4 regions of the Xenorhabdus aichiensis genome follow, and region 2 is predicted to be linked to each of the others. Evidence: predicted binding sites of a transcription regulator. Region 2 holds the regulator's gene; each other region holds the start of a gene.
What was found. The regulator Fur, encoded in region 2, represses iron uptake genes when iron is present. The targets are predictions, from matches to a motif close to ATAATAATGAGAACNACTATCAA.
Positions count from the first base shown of each region.

Region 1: a site for Fur is predicted at 1,886-1,908, ahead of PSI22_RS08945 (TonB-dependent hemoglobin/transferrin/lactoferrin family receptor). Genes of this name have one in related genera too.
Region 3: a site for Fur is predicted at 1,428-1,450, ahead of exbB (tonB-system energizer ExbB). Genes of this name have one in related genera too.
Region 4: a site for Fur is predicted at 1,284-1,306, ahead of ftnA (non-heme ferritin). Genes of this name have one in related genera too.

Region 1 covers NZ_JAQRFO010000015.1:48,718-51,934, forward strand. Annotated here, with positions in the region: gene PSI22_RS08945 (TonB-dependent hemoglobin/transferrin/lactoferrin family receptor) at 1-1,815, opposite strand, end outside; gene PSI22_RS08950 (hypothetical protein) at 1,941-2,123, shown strand; gene PSI22_RS08955 (YtxH domain-containing protein) at 2,156-2,677, shown strand; gene PSI22_RS08960 (GNAT family N-acetyltransferase) at 2,834-3,217, shown strand, end outside.
Region 2 covers NZ_JAQRFO010000013.1:20,641-23,857, forward strand. Annotated here, with positions in the region: gene ybfE (LexA regulated protein) at 1-81, shown strand, start outside; gene fldA (flavodoxin FldA) at 255-788, shown strand; gene fur (ferric iron uptake transcriptional regulator) at 969-1,418, shown strand; gene PSI22_RS07970 (beta-N-acetylhexosaminidase) at 1,539-3,217, opposite strand, start outside.
Region 3 covers NZ_JAQRFO010000031.1:43,776-46,992, reverse strand. Annotated here, with positions in the region: gene exbD (TonB system transport protein ExbD) at 1-281, opposite strand, end outside; gene exbB (tonB-system energizer ExbB) at 288-1,280, opposite strand; gene metC (cystathionine beta-lyase) at 1,629-2,822, shown strand; gene PSI22_RS14110 (DedA family protein) at 3,018-3,217, shown strand, end outside.
Region 4 covers NZ_JAQRFO010000009.1:98,319-101,535, reverse strand. Annotated here, with positions in the region: gene pip (prolyl aminopeptidase) at 1-897, shown strand, start outside; gene PSI22_RS06415 (DNA polymerase III subunit theta) at 946-1,176, opposite strand; gene ftnA (non-heme ferritin) at 1,511-2,014, shown strand; gene yobA (CopC domain-containing protein YobA) at 2,239-2,625, shown strand; gene copD (copper homeostasis membrane protein CopD) at 2,625-3,217, shown strand, end outside.

The DNA.
Region 1 (3,217 bases), on a different contig from region 2:
ACATGAATTTGTCGAATCGCTATCAATTTGGGCTTTACAGAAAATACCACGCCTTTTGAAAATTTCATCCTTGCCACGGTTACGGAACAGAGTGGTACGAATTTGTAGACTATCATCCTCAAGCATCAGATTATCGAAATCGAGAATGGCACCTAGGCGTATACCCGTCATTCTTTCCACTGCAAGATTGCGGCTGGAACCCGGAAGGCGGGTTTCATCTGACTGAACTTCATACTGTTCATCGACCACTGGCGCGCGCCATGTGCGGCTGATATCAGCAAAGAGCGAAAGATTTTTGTTTGTCTGCCATAGAATACCCAAGTGAGGAGACCAGCCAGTATAGGTTACACTACTATAATCATGGTTTATTTCAGGTAATTTGTTGTTATACCTAGGCGCTTTATTTTCTTCGCCAATATTCTTTATATGGTCGTAACGGACGCCTGGAGTAATGGTAATACTTCCCAGTTTTAAGGAGTCTTGCATATATATGCTGTAAGTTTGCTGTTCTCCGGCGGGCATATAATAAGGCTGGTAATAACCATAATTAAATTTAGGGTTATTAACCGTATTCTTATCGAATATTAATGTGTCACGATCATTCTTATGCCAGCGTGTTCCCAGCAAAAATTCGTGTTCTATACTGCCTGTTGAAAATACGCTTTTATTGTTGATATCAACCATCGTATCGATGTATTTAACCCAGCTTTTTTGTCCCATTAGGCTTGCTGAAGTCAGCGTTACATCTTTTCCTTCTGGGCGGCGATCGTTTTGTTTGGTTACAGAATAGGCAGAGGTTAGTGTCAGATTCAGCCACGAGTTCTCCTCCGGTGCAATATTCCATTTGGCTGTGTAGTTTTGATCAACCTGATTGCGAAAGACCAATTTTCTCTGCCATGCTCCTTCCCAACCATATCTCTCTATGTCCCACTCTGATGGAACATTCATCTTATCTCGCTTCGCGGCCCAGGGCTGCCATCCATCCGATTCAGATCGCATGGCTGAAAAACTCAGCGTATGAGTATCATTGGGATAAAAATTAGTTTTCAGCAAATAAGAAGTCTGATTATTCTGTGAATACTCAAAGTGTGTTCCATCAGGACGTTTAATATTGCCACCGTCGCGTTTGCTGGCATACAGCAACGCATCGGCAAAACCATCTGGATCTCTGCCGTAAATGGCACCACTGTAAATATTTTGCTTGTCATTCGTGTGATAGCTGTATTTCAACAGCCCACCAAAATTTTCATCGGGACGTAATAAATCGCCGGCATCTTTAGTGACAATCTTAACGGAGCCACCAAATCCACCATTGCCATTCAACAAGTTGTGTGGGCCTTTATCAACATCTACACGCTTGATTAATTCAGGCTCAATAAAGATAGAACCCTGACGATATTTTTCAAATCCTTTTGGGGCGTCGTCCAGCGTGATTTTGATATCTTCTGACTCACCCATGCCCCAGATATTCAAAGTTTGTCCACCGGGACGTGGAGAACCAGACATAGAAACACCAGGCAATTGATCAAGCAACTGAGCAACATTATCTGCCTGAGTTCGTTCAATATCGGTTTTCTTTAGCGAGGAACTGCCGGCACTAGTGCTGTTATGTAAACTACCTACAACTGAAAGCGATGGTAATTTAACCACTTCATTTTGCTTTTCAGATTTCTGTTCAGATGGATTTTCAGCGGCTAAAACTTGGCTGGAAAATGCACTACCCAACACTAATGTACTTGAGAATGTATTTCTTAAAATTTTTCGAATGATGGCCATAATTGGGCGTTTTCCTAAATTTTGACTATTATTTGCCATAAATTTCCTGAAACATGACTGAATGAAATATTGCATTGTTATAAGTCACCTAAGAAATTAAATCGGGTAAATAAAAATGAGAATTATTTTTATAAGCATGTCTTGAGAAGTGTTATGGAGATGGAATGCACTGTGATAGATCATGTTGTCTGACATTTTTACGGGTTTATTGCTGGATGATTGAAGTGATTATCCGTGTCGGTTATACCTTCTCAATTGCTGACTACGTTGGCAGTGAGAGCAAAGTGCTTATGGGATGTTGTGGCACCAAACGGCCAGAACACTCATTGGCGAAGTCATTTCCGTAAGTACAATTTTCTTAAGTACAAGGGGTTAGCCAATGAAGAAAAAAATTCTCAGTTCTCTGATTTTTGCAGGTATCGTAGCATTGCTTGCTGGTTGTGATGATGGTTCCCAAAAAGTGGAAGACTCTGCCCGACAAGCTGAAGAAAGTGCTACCCAGATGAAAAATGACGCTGAACAGAAAACCACTGGAATAGTGGATAGTGCCAAGGAAAAATCACAGGAAGTGAAAGAAGGCGCCATGCGTGAAGGCCATAGTCTGCTAGATAAGTCTAAGGAAGTACAAAATCAGATAAATCATTCTGCCAATCACCTGGCCGATCAGGTGAAATCCAAAGCGGCAGATGTGCAAAATGAAGTCACGAAGTCTGTGAATGATACGCTGGATAAGGTGAAAACTAAAACGGATGATATACAGCATCAGGCCACCGATAAGGCTAACCAGCTTAAAGATGATGTGAAATCAAAGGCGGAAGAAATAAAATCTGATGCCAATAAGCAGGCTGATGATTTTATCAATAGCTTCAAAAATGACGGCGATAAAACAGAGGAAAGTTAATCCTGCGATTCAATATCCTGTTAGTAAAAATAAATTAAGGCTGAAGGGCGACCTGAAAAAGGTTGCCCTTATTTTTCCTCTGTTATCAACTTGACTGAGCTATCTGCTCACCCGTAATTTAATATCCATTCTGCAAATCGCATTCAGGACATCATAATGGAAATCAAATACAGCGTAGGAAGAGAAAATCCCGAATTAATTCAGCAGGCTTTTGCCATTCGCAAACAAGTATTTACTGATGAACAAGGATTTGACGCAGAAATTGATATCGATGAATATGATGATATTGCTCTGCATGTACTGATATTTGATGGTGAAAAACCCATTGGAGTATTACGCGCAGTTTCAATGGATAACAATATGCTCAAAGTAGGGCGTGTCGCGGTATTGAAGGAGTATCGAGGTAAAGGCATGGGTCGTAAGGTAATGGAGTTTATTGAAGATTATGGACGTAAAAATGGCGTTGTAGCCATCGGTTTATCCTCGCAATGCCATGCTCAGCCATTTTATGAAAGTTTAGGCTATCAAGCGCGTGGGGAA
Region 2 (3,217 bases):
AAAGAGCGCAATATCAGCCGCAGCGAGCTGATTGAACAAATGTTATTAGCTCAACTGGCAGAAAATCACCTTACTAATTAACGGCTTTCACTCGACAGCATGAAACGACGTTACCACACAAATCTGACAGACTTGTCATTGATGTTTGGTCAAAATAACGCTTTTAATTTTATTAAAATTAACATTTTTCCTGCTGATTTCAGCGTGATGTGTATAGCTTAATACACAATTAAAATAAGAGGTTAACCCATTTTATGGCATTAATAGGTATATTCTTCGGCAGCGATACAGGCAACACAGAGAACATTGCCAAAATGATCCAAAAAAAATTGGGCGGTGCTGATGTTGCTGAAGTCCACGATATTGCCAAAAGCAGCAAAGAAGATATTGAAGCTTTCGATATCCTGCTGCTCGGCATTCCGACTTGGTATTATGGTGAAGCTCAGTGTGACTGGGATGATTTCTTCCCGACACTGGGAGAGATCAATTTCGATGGCAAACTCATCGCTCTGTTCGGCTGTGGCGATCAGGAAGATTACGCAGAGTACTTCTGTGATGGTATGGGTACGATTCGCGATATCATTGAACCTCTCGGTGCCATTATCGTAGGTCACTGGCCAACCGAGGGATATCACTTTGAAGTCTCCAAAGGCATGGCCGACGATAACCATTTTATTGGCCTTGCTATCGATGAAGATCGCCAGCCAGAATTGACGGATGAGCGCGTTGAAACTTGGGTACAGCAGATTAAGGCCGAGATGAGCCTGTCAGAAATTCTTGGCGTATAAGGAGCCAAGCTCCTTTTCACGGGATAATTCCTCAATAATGTGTCATGATATCGGGATAGGTGTGGTTTTCATTTAGAATATCCATGCCTATAATCTATAGCGTGAAACAGAATCATGATTCTCTCACGATACCCCCAAGTATCATAAGTTCACCTTACTAAGTTACAGGACTGAATCCGCATGACCGACAACAATAAAGCATTGAAAAATGCTGGACTTAAAGTAACACTTCCACGCCTGAAAATTCTGGAAGTGCTACAGGATCCAGAATGCCATCATGTCAGTGCGGAAGATCTCTACAAAAAACTGATTGATATCGGTGAAGAGATTGGCCTCGCCACTGTCTATCGCGTGTTGAACCAGTTCGATGATGCCGGCATTGTCACACGCCACAATTTTGAAGGCGGTAAATCGGTTTTTGAACTCACTCAACAGCATCACCATGACCATCTGATTTGCCTTGACTGCGGTAAAGTCATTGAGTTCAGTGATGAGTTTATTGAAGAGCGCCAGAAAGATATCGCTGAACGTTACGGGATCAAGCTGTCAAACCATAGTCTCTACTTGTATGGTCACTGTACTGCTGGTGATTGCCGCAAAGATAGCACGATGCATGATGAAAACTCATGATGAGAAAACACGACACAATAAGAAGTTATGACAATTATCCACTTCTGTGTCTCATTTAGTCTAATTAAGCTACTGCCGATTAGCTCAAGCTAATCGGCAGGCTGCTTTTTAAAAGAAATATCAGAGCGTGATTTTTACTTCTTCATCTCGGCTAAAACGCTTGCCATCAGTACTGACAGAGCGCACTTTCACATTACTGCTGACATGTGGGCGCTGCCTGTCATCGTAAATCTCCCATGTTTTACCGCCATCCAGCGAATACTGGATCGCTAGCCCCGGCAAGGCGATATTAGCTTCCAACGTCCCGGATACGATCCTTCCCCCAGGTACTGGCAACCGATACGCAATGTTAGCTTTATCCAATTTCGCCAGCTCATGCTGTCCCATCAAATTGGCAAAATCTATCCAGTCATTGTTGAGCGCATTGGTATCAACATAATGTGTTACGCCGCCCTTATATTCCCTGCCCTGCTGATAATTCTGTTCCCAACTCGCCTGATGCCATGCACGTTCCGCCAACGGCAACAAGCGCGGGTAAATCATATATTCCATCTGATCATCAGTACGCACAGTTTCGCTCCATGATTGCCCTGACAGCCCATAAGCTCCCGGCCAATGTTTGTTGCTCTGAGTATTGAAGCGGTTGCCATCGCGATCCACCGATGTTTCAGCGTTTTGTGGCATATTGTTCGGCGCAAAACTGAAAATTTTTGCTTCATCATTGAAGCGAGTTGCCCAATAGTAGCCGCGCTCTTTCGGACTAACTTCATACGGCATATCAAGGTAGACATAATCAGGGCTGGAAACGACCACTCGATAGCCCTTATTCGCCCAATCATTGGCGGAGTCATAGCCTCCCCAATAGAGTGTATCCCAGAAATTCACTGCCACATGCTTGGTCGCGAAGTCTTTTGCCGACTTCACATGTTTCAAGCCATCCTGCCATGCCTGCATTGTATCAATGCCATGAGTGTTGACGATCTTGCTGACTTCAATAGCAAAATGGCTGTCAAGTTCACTAACATCTTTAACAATGCCCTGCGCTATCATTTTCTGGCAAGCCTGAGATTTTGCCCACGGTTTGTCTTCTATTTTCTTGTTGATGATCCCCTTACCCGGTTCGATTGGACCATCTTTGTCCTGATACCCCGCTCCCAAACGAATGTTTTTCGCTTCATCACCACCAAAATGCCATGTGTTCAACGGTAATTCCGCTTCTTTGTGCATTAAAGCGATTTCGCTGATAATTTTGTCAATAAACCGCTTGGAGGAATCCATACACGGATTTAAATAACTGCGGCGATCGTAGAGCTGTACTGATGTCGCATTCGTGGTATCAGTCGGGTCAAGCAGGCGATATTCATTGGCCTCCTGCTCTTTCCCCTGCGCCATCAGATTTTTGTAACGGGCTTCCATCGACACGACCGCTGCACGAGCGTGAGCAGGGGTATCAATCTCGGGGATCACTTCTATCTGGCGCGCTTTTGCATATTTCAAGATATCAATGTAATCCTGACGACTAAAATAACCACTTCCCATATTATTGCTATCAGGCCCTGATCCTAACTGCGGCAACAAACATTGAGTTTCACTCAGATCATGACAGCGTTTGCTCCCGACTTCAGTCAGCTCTGGCAGACCGGGGATTTCCAGACGCCAGCCTTCATCATCGCTCAAATGGAAATGGAATTTGTTCAGTTTATAACTGGACATCTGATCGAGCAGACGCAGGACAGCTTCCTTACTGTGGAAGTTACGCCCAACATCCAAAAATATGCCTCGATATTCGAACCTGGGCG
Region 3 (3,217 bases), on a different contig from region 2:
GTTGTCTGATCCAATACTGAAGAGAGCTTGTCACGCTCAATCAACTGCTCACCGACATATAACTGATGATCCGCTTTCACGGTCAGAAAGACGGGTTTCTCTGGTCTCGGTTGTGGTTTAGCTGACGATGCCGGTAAATCTACCTTAATATCTACCGTTGCCAAGGGTGCTGCCACCATGAAAATAATCAGCAGCACCAACATCACGTCAATAAATGGCGTGACGTTAATCTCATGCAATTCACCGCTATCGTCCAAATCTTCATTAAGACGTATCGCCATAATTGATTACCTTGCTTCTGCTTTTTCTGCTTTGCTGTCAGCCAGATCAAGATCACGACCCAGCAACAAGATTGCCTGTGCCGCCATATCCCCTACTTGACCACGGTATGACGAAATAACACGGGCAAAAACGTTATAGATGACTACCGCTGGGATTGCTGCCACCAGACCCAGTGCGGTCGCCAGCAATGCTTCTGCAATACCCGGAGCAACAACGGCCAAGTTAGTGGTCTGTGAGTGGGCGATACCGATGAAGCTGTTCATAATCCCCCACACTGTACCGAACAGGCCGACAAACGGTGAAATGGCACCAATGGTCGCCAGATAGCCGTTACCACGCCCCATATGGCGGCTGATTGCAGCAACCGCACGCTCCATGCGGAATGAAGTACGTTCTTTGGTGCCTGCTTTATCAGTGCTTGCCGCAGACAGAGCGCGTTCAGACTGAGCTTCACTCAACAACAGACGGCTGATACTTTGCTTGCCGAAATCTGAAGCAATTTTCGCTGCCACATCCAGATTGGCTGCATCAGCCAATGCCCATTGTTCCTTGCGTAAACGGCGACGAGCAATTAAAAGTTCAGTACCTTTGGAGAAAAAGAGCGCCCATGTAATGACAGAAGCGATCACCAACCCCAACATAACGGTTTTTACTACCGCATCAGCATTTTGATACATGCCCCAAACGGAAAGATCCGTTGCAAAACCACCGGACAGGCTTTCAGATTCGTCCACAGGTTCAGTAGATTTCGTTTCAGTCGCGGGTTGAACATCAGCTTTCTGGGCATCAGTTTTCGGTTCACCCGCTTGCTGTGCTTCAGTTTTTGGAACATCTACCTGCGGAGCGGTAGAAAGTGCGGGTGCTGGTGTTGCCGGAGCGGCTACCTGGGCGGCTGCCTGATTTTCTGGCGAAGTCGCTGTTGTGACTGGTACTGTATCAGCCCATGCTGAACCGGTTAATCCGAGTGCCAATAGAATAGAAGCTGTCAAATTACGCATCAGTTAGCCTTACTCTCTTTCTTGTGAATTCTGTTACTTAGCAATGAATTGCATTTACGCATCTTGCTAATCCTAATATGCCCTGAATCAGGCTTCCCATTACGAGGGGAAAAAGTCCGACGCAAATGATATCAGACATTGAGCGATTTGATAGTAATTATCATTACTATTTAACAAAAAAGTGATAATTAAAGGAATAATTTCATCAAAGTGTTCTTCTGTTTCCATTTCAGATCACCTTGAATTTTCGTCAAGTTGTTCGAATCTCTTTGCACAAACTGCCCTAAATCTTTTAAGTTGCTAATCATTATTTGAACAATCAGCGACCGGCAGCTAAGGGAAAATCATATGACCGAAAAGAAACTGGAGACCTTATTAGTCAGTGCAGGCAGAAAGAAAAAATATACTCAGGGTGCTGTCAATCCCCTCATCCAACGCACTTCATCCATCATTTTCGACACCGTCGAAGACCTGAAACATGCGTTAAAAAACCGGGCTAAGGGTGAGTTATTCTATGGACGCCGTGGCACGCTGACTCATTTCGCCTTTCAGGAAGCGATGGCGGAGCTAGAAGGCGGCGCAGGCTGTGCTCTGTATCCTTCCGGCGCAGCTGCTATCACCAATGCGATTCTGGCCTTTGTGGCAACAGGCGATCATGTTCTGCTGACAGGGAGTGCTTATGAACCGACGCAAGATTTCTGTAATCACATTCTCAAAAAGATGGGCATTTCCACTGATTATTTTGACCCGATGATTGGAGAAGGGATTGCATCACTGATTAAGCCAAACACAACAGTCGTCTTTCTTGAATCCCCCGGCTCCCTCACTATGGAGGTGCAGGATATTCCGGCCATTGTGCGTGCTATCCGCCAGATCAATCCTGAGATTGTCATTATCATCGATAATACGTGGGCGGCCGGCATTCTCTTTAAGGCGCTGGATTTTGGCATCGATATTTCCATCCAATCGGCCACAAAATATATCATTGGCCATTCAGACGGCATGCTGGGAACGGCGGTCGCTAATGCACGCTGCTGGGATCAACTCAGAGAAAGTTCGTATCTACTGGGTCAAATTGCCGATCCCGATACTGTCTATACGGCAACCCGTGGATTGCGTACACTGGCAATTCGCTTAAAACATCATGAAGAGAGCAGCCTGCACATCGCCAAATGGCTCGCCCAGCGGCCAGAAGTCGCCGAAGTTTATCACCCCGCTTTACCTTCTTGTCCGGGGCATCATTATTTCCAGCGTGATTTCACCGGTGCCAGCGGGCTATTTTCCTTCCTGCTGAAAGTCGAACTAACCCCTCAGCAATTCGCTGAGTATCTGGATAATTTACATCATTTCAAAATGGCATTTTCATGGGGCGGATTTGAATCCTTGATTCTGGGTATTCAGCCTGACATGCTCACTGCGCTGCGTCGATACAATCCCCTCAAAAAGACGGGAACATTATTCCGCGTGCATATTGGGTTGGAAAACCCACAAGACCTGATTGATGATCTGTCAGCCGGTTTTGCCCGTATTGCACCTCTTTAGCCCCAAAAGACCGTACTCCAGAAATCTTTACAAAAATCATGGCTGTCTTTCTATTGCAGATAGCCACGGTTGATTTCCTCTCTTCATAAACTGAATCAAACCCGATGCTGAATCAAATCAACTCCCCTTCCGCGTTTTTGCGGTACACTGGTTGGCATGTATTTTTAATGACTCGCAGAGATTACAGGATAAATAATGGAAAAGTTAAGCGAGATCATGCATGCACTCTGGCAACATGATTTTACCCAACTCGCCAATCCCGAGGTCATCTGGATTATTTATGGTGTCCTTTTTGTCACTCTGGTTCTGGAAAACGGCTTGCTGCCAGCCGCTTTTTTACCCGGCGATACCCTGCTGGTACTTTCTGGCGCCCTGATTGCCAAAGGCGTCATGAG
Region 4 (3,217 bases), on a different contig from region 2:
GATACCGGAGATGGACATCAGGTTTACTGGGAACTGTGCGGCAATCCAAAAGGTAAACCAGCGGTATTCATTCACGGAGGCCCTGGTGGAGGGATCGCAAATTATCATCGACAGTTATTTGATCCTGAGTGCTATCATGTCATGTTGTTTGATCAACGTGGTTGTGGGCGCTCCAAACCCCATGCCAGTCTTGAAAACAATACAACATGGCACTTAATTGATGATATTGAGCGCCTGCGTAATTTGATGGGGGTTGATAGCTGGCTGGTTTTTGGCGGTTCATGGGGGACAACTTTATCTTTGGCTTATGCTCAGAAACATCCGAGTCGTGTATCAGAGCTGGTGTTAAGGGGTATTTTTCTACTTCGTACCCAAGAATTGCATTGGTATTATCAGGACGGTGCTTCCCGGTTTTTCCCAGATAAATGGGAACGCTTGATATCTATCCTTTCTGAAGAAGAACGCGAAGATGTAATGGAAGCTTACCGTAAACGCCTGATGAGTGATGATCCAGAAGTACAGTTGAAAGCTGCCCGTTTATGGAGTCTTTGGGAAGGTGAGACAGTAACATTATTGCCTTCTGAAAATGCAGATTCATTCTCAGAAGATAAATTTGCCCTGGCATTTGCTCGTATTGAAAATCACTACTTCGTCAATAACGGTTTTATGGATAATACACAGCAGTTATTGGACCATATTGATCTTATCAGGCATGTTCCTGCTGCGATCATTCATGGACGTTATGATATGGTGTGTCAGTTACAGAACGCATGGGATCTGGCAAAAGCATGGCCGGAAGCGGAGTTGCATATTGTAGAAGGTGCTGGTCATTCCTTTGACGAAGCAGGCATTTTACACCAGTTGATCAAGGCGACTGATAAGTTTGCTGGAAAATAGCTGAGATAACCACCCACTTAAGTGGTGGTTATCTTCTTCGTCCCATCCTTAACGGCTTCTGGGTTCATAAGGTAAGCGTGAAAAATACCTTGATTGCTGGCGGTAATGATTTAATCTCTGCCGGAAATATTCTCGCAGGTGCTGTGGTTGAGATTGTTCAACCGTGTCAGGAATGACAGGCATGTTATAGCGTTCTTTAAATGCAACTCCTGATGCCGCTAAATCAACATTGACCTTATCCATTTCATCTTTAGATAACTTGGCTAAGTTATGAACCATCATATCCTCTCTAAAAAATAACACTCATTTTTACGGGATAAAATTAATCGAGTCCTCTTTATTTAGCAAGTTGTTTAATTGTGGTAAAAATAACCAGCTAAACATTAATAATATCAATTATCATTTTTATTAGTCATTTATTTTTTCAAATAGATATTTAATTAAATAAAAGTGATTCTTATTTTCTTATATTTAATGAGATTTATTCTTATTGTTTTATTTTAAATAAATACTTAATTATCAATTAGTTGAGTATTTTTATTTTATTTTTGTTTTATTGATTTTTAATAGGCATAATATGCGGAATTTAATAAATTACTAGGAGTATGGGTTGATGTTAAAACAAGAAATGGTTAAGAAATTAAATGAGCAATTAAATCTGGAGTTTTATTCTGCCAACCTATACTTGCAAATGAGTGCATGGTGCAGTGACAAAGGATATGAAGGTGCGGCGGCATTTCTGAGATCGCATTCACAGGAAGAAATGCAGCACATGCAGCGCCTGTTTGATTATTTGGGTGACACGGGAGCAATGCCTGTTCTCGGTGCTGTTCAGGCTCCTCCAGTTGAATTTAACTCGATCTCTGATGTATTCAATCAGACCTATGAGCATGAAAAACTGATCACAGAAGAGATCAACAAGCTGGCTCATGTAGCGATGATGACACAGGATTACTCTACTTTTAACTTCCTACAGTGGTATGTTGCTGAACAACATGAAGAAGAAAAACTGTTCAAATCCATTCTGGATAAATTGGGTATGGTAGGTGAAAGTGGCAAGTCACTGTTCTTGCTGGATAAAGATCTGAAAGGATTGTCTGTACCAGCACATGCCTGATAGATAAGCAAAATAAGCTCATCTGGCTTTTTTACCGTAATTTCTGCTTTTTCGTTTGTTTTTGTGGCAGGAATTACGGTTCTTTTCATTTTTGTCCTCATTTTTGCGTAGTGGTTCACAGGTCATGACTTTGGCCGCAGATTATCGCAGATTAAACCTGTTTTTTGATATAGAATCCCTATTTAGGTATGAAAATTCACCTGTATATTAAAGGGTTATCTATTATGTCCATTCTTAGCATCCGTTCATTCTGGGCTAAATTATCTGCTCTGGTGGTTCTATTTGTCGGAATGTCTTGTCAACAGGCTTTGGCTCATGCGCATTTGAAAGACCAGACGCCAGCAGAAAACACAATAGTTGAAGCAGCTCCACAAGCTATAACTCTGAGCTTTTCAGAGCGCATTGAGCTTGGGTTCAGTAAAGTAAAACTGATTGGCCCAGAAAAGAAAACCGTTAAAACGGGTAAGCTAGAACTTGATCCTGACACTAAGACCAAATTAATTCTGCCAGTTGAAGATAAACTTGTCGCGGGAGAATATAGCGTCGACTGGAGCGTGCTCTCTGTCGATGGTCATAAAACAAAAGGCGCTTATAACTTTACTGTAAGATAATGATTTCGCTTGAGGCGTTATACGTACTCTGCCGTTTCTTTCATTTTGTGGTAGTCATGCTGATGTTTGGCCTTAGCTTGTTTACTGCCATGCTTGCCTCAGGCCGTTTTTCGGTACTGATGAGAGAACGGTTAAGAGTCGGAGTTTCAATCAGCACTGTGCTGGCCTTAATAACTTCAATAGCCTGGTTTATCATACAGACAGGATTAATGGGAGATGGCTGGCATGATGTTTATCAGTTCGATATTTGGCTAACCGTGCTGGGAACTGCTTTTGGTCAAGTGTGGAAATGGCAGCTATTGGTTGCAGCACTTGCTGTTGCGTGTTTGTTCTTTTTTCATACTAAAACTAGAAATTTCTTATTGTTGGGCTGCTCTGTTATTTTGCTGTCAAGTCATGCTTTCATTGGTCATGCTGCAATGCATGAGGGGAATATCGGGTTGTTACTTCAGGCTAACCAGATTGTTCATTTACTAAGTGCTGGTTATTGGTTTGGTGGCCTGTGGCCTTTTTTGCTGTGTTTGCAATTCTTAAGGCTGAAGAATACATTGAATTCTAACTTATATCGTGATGGTACATATAGCGGTTATAT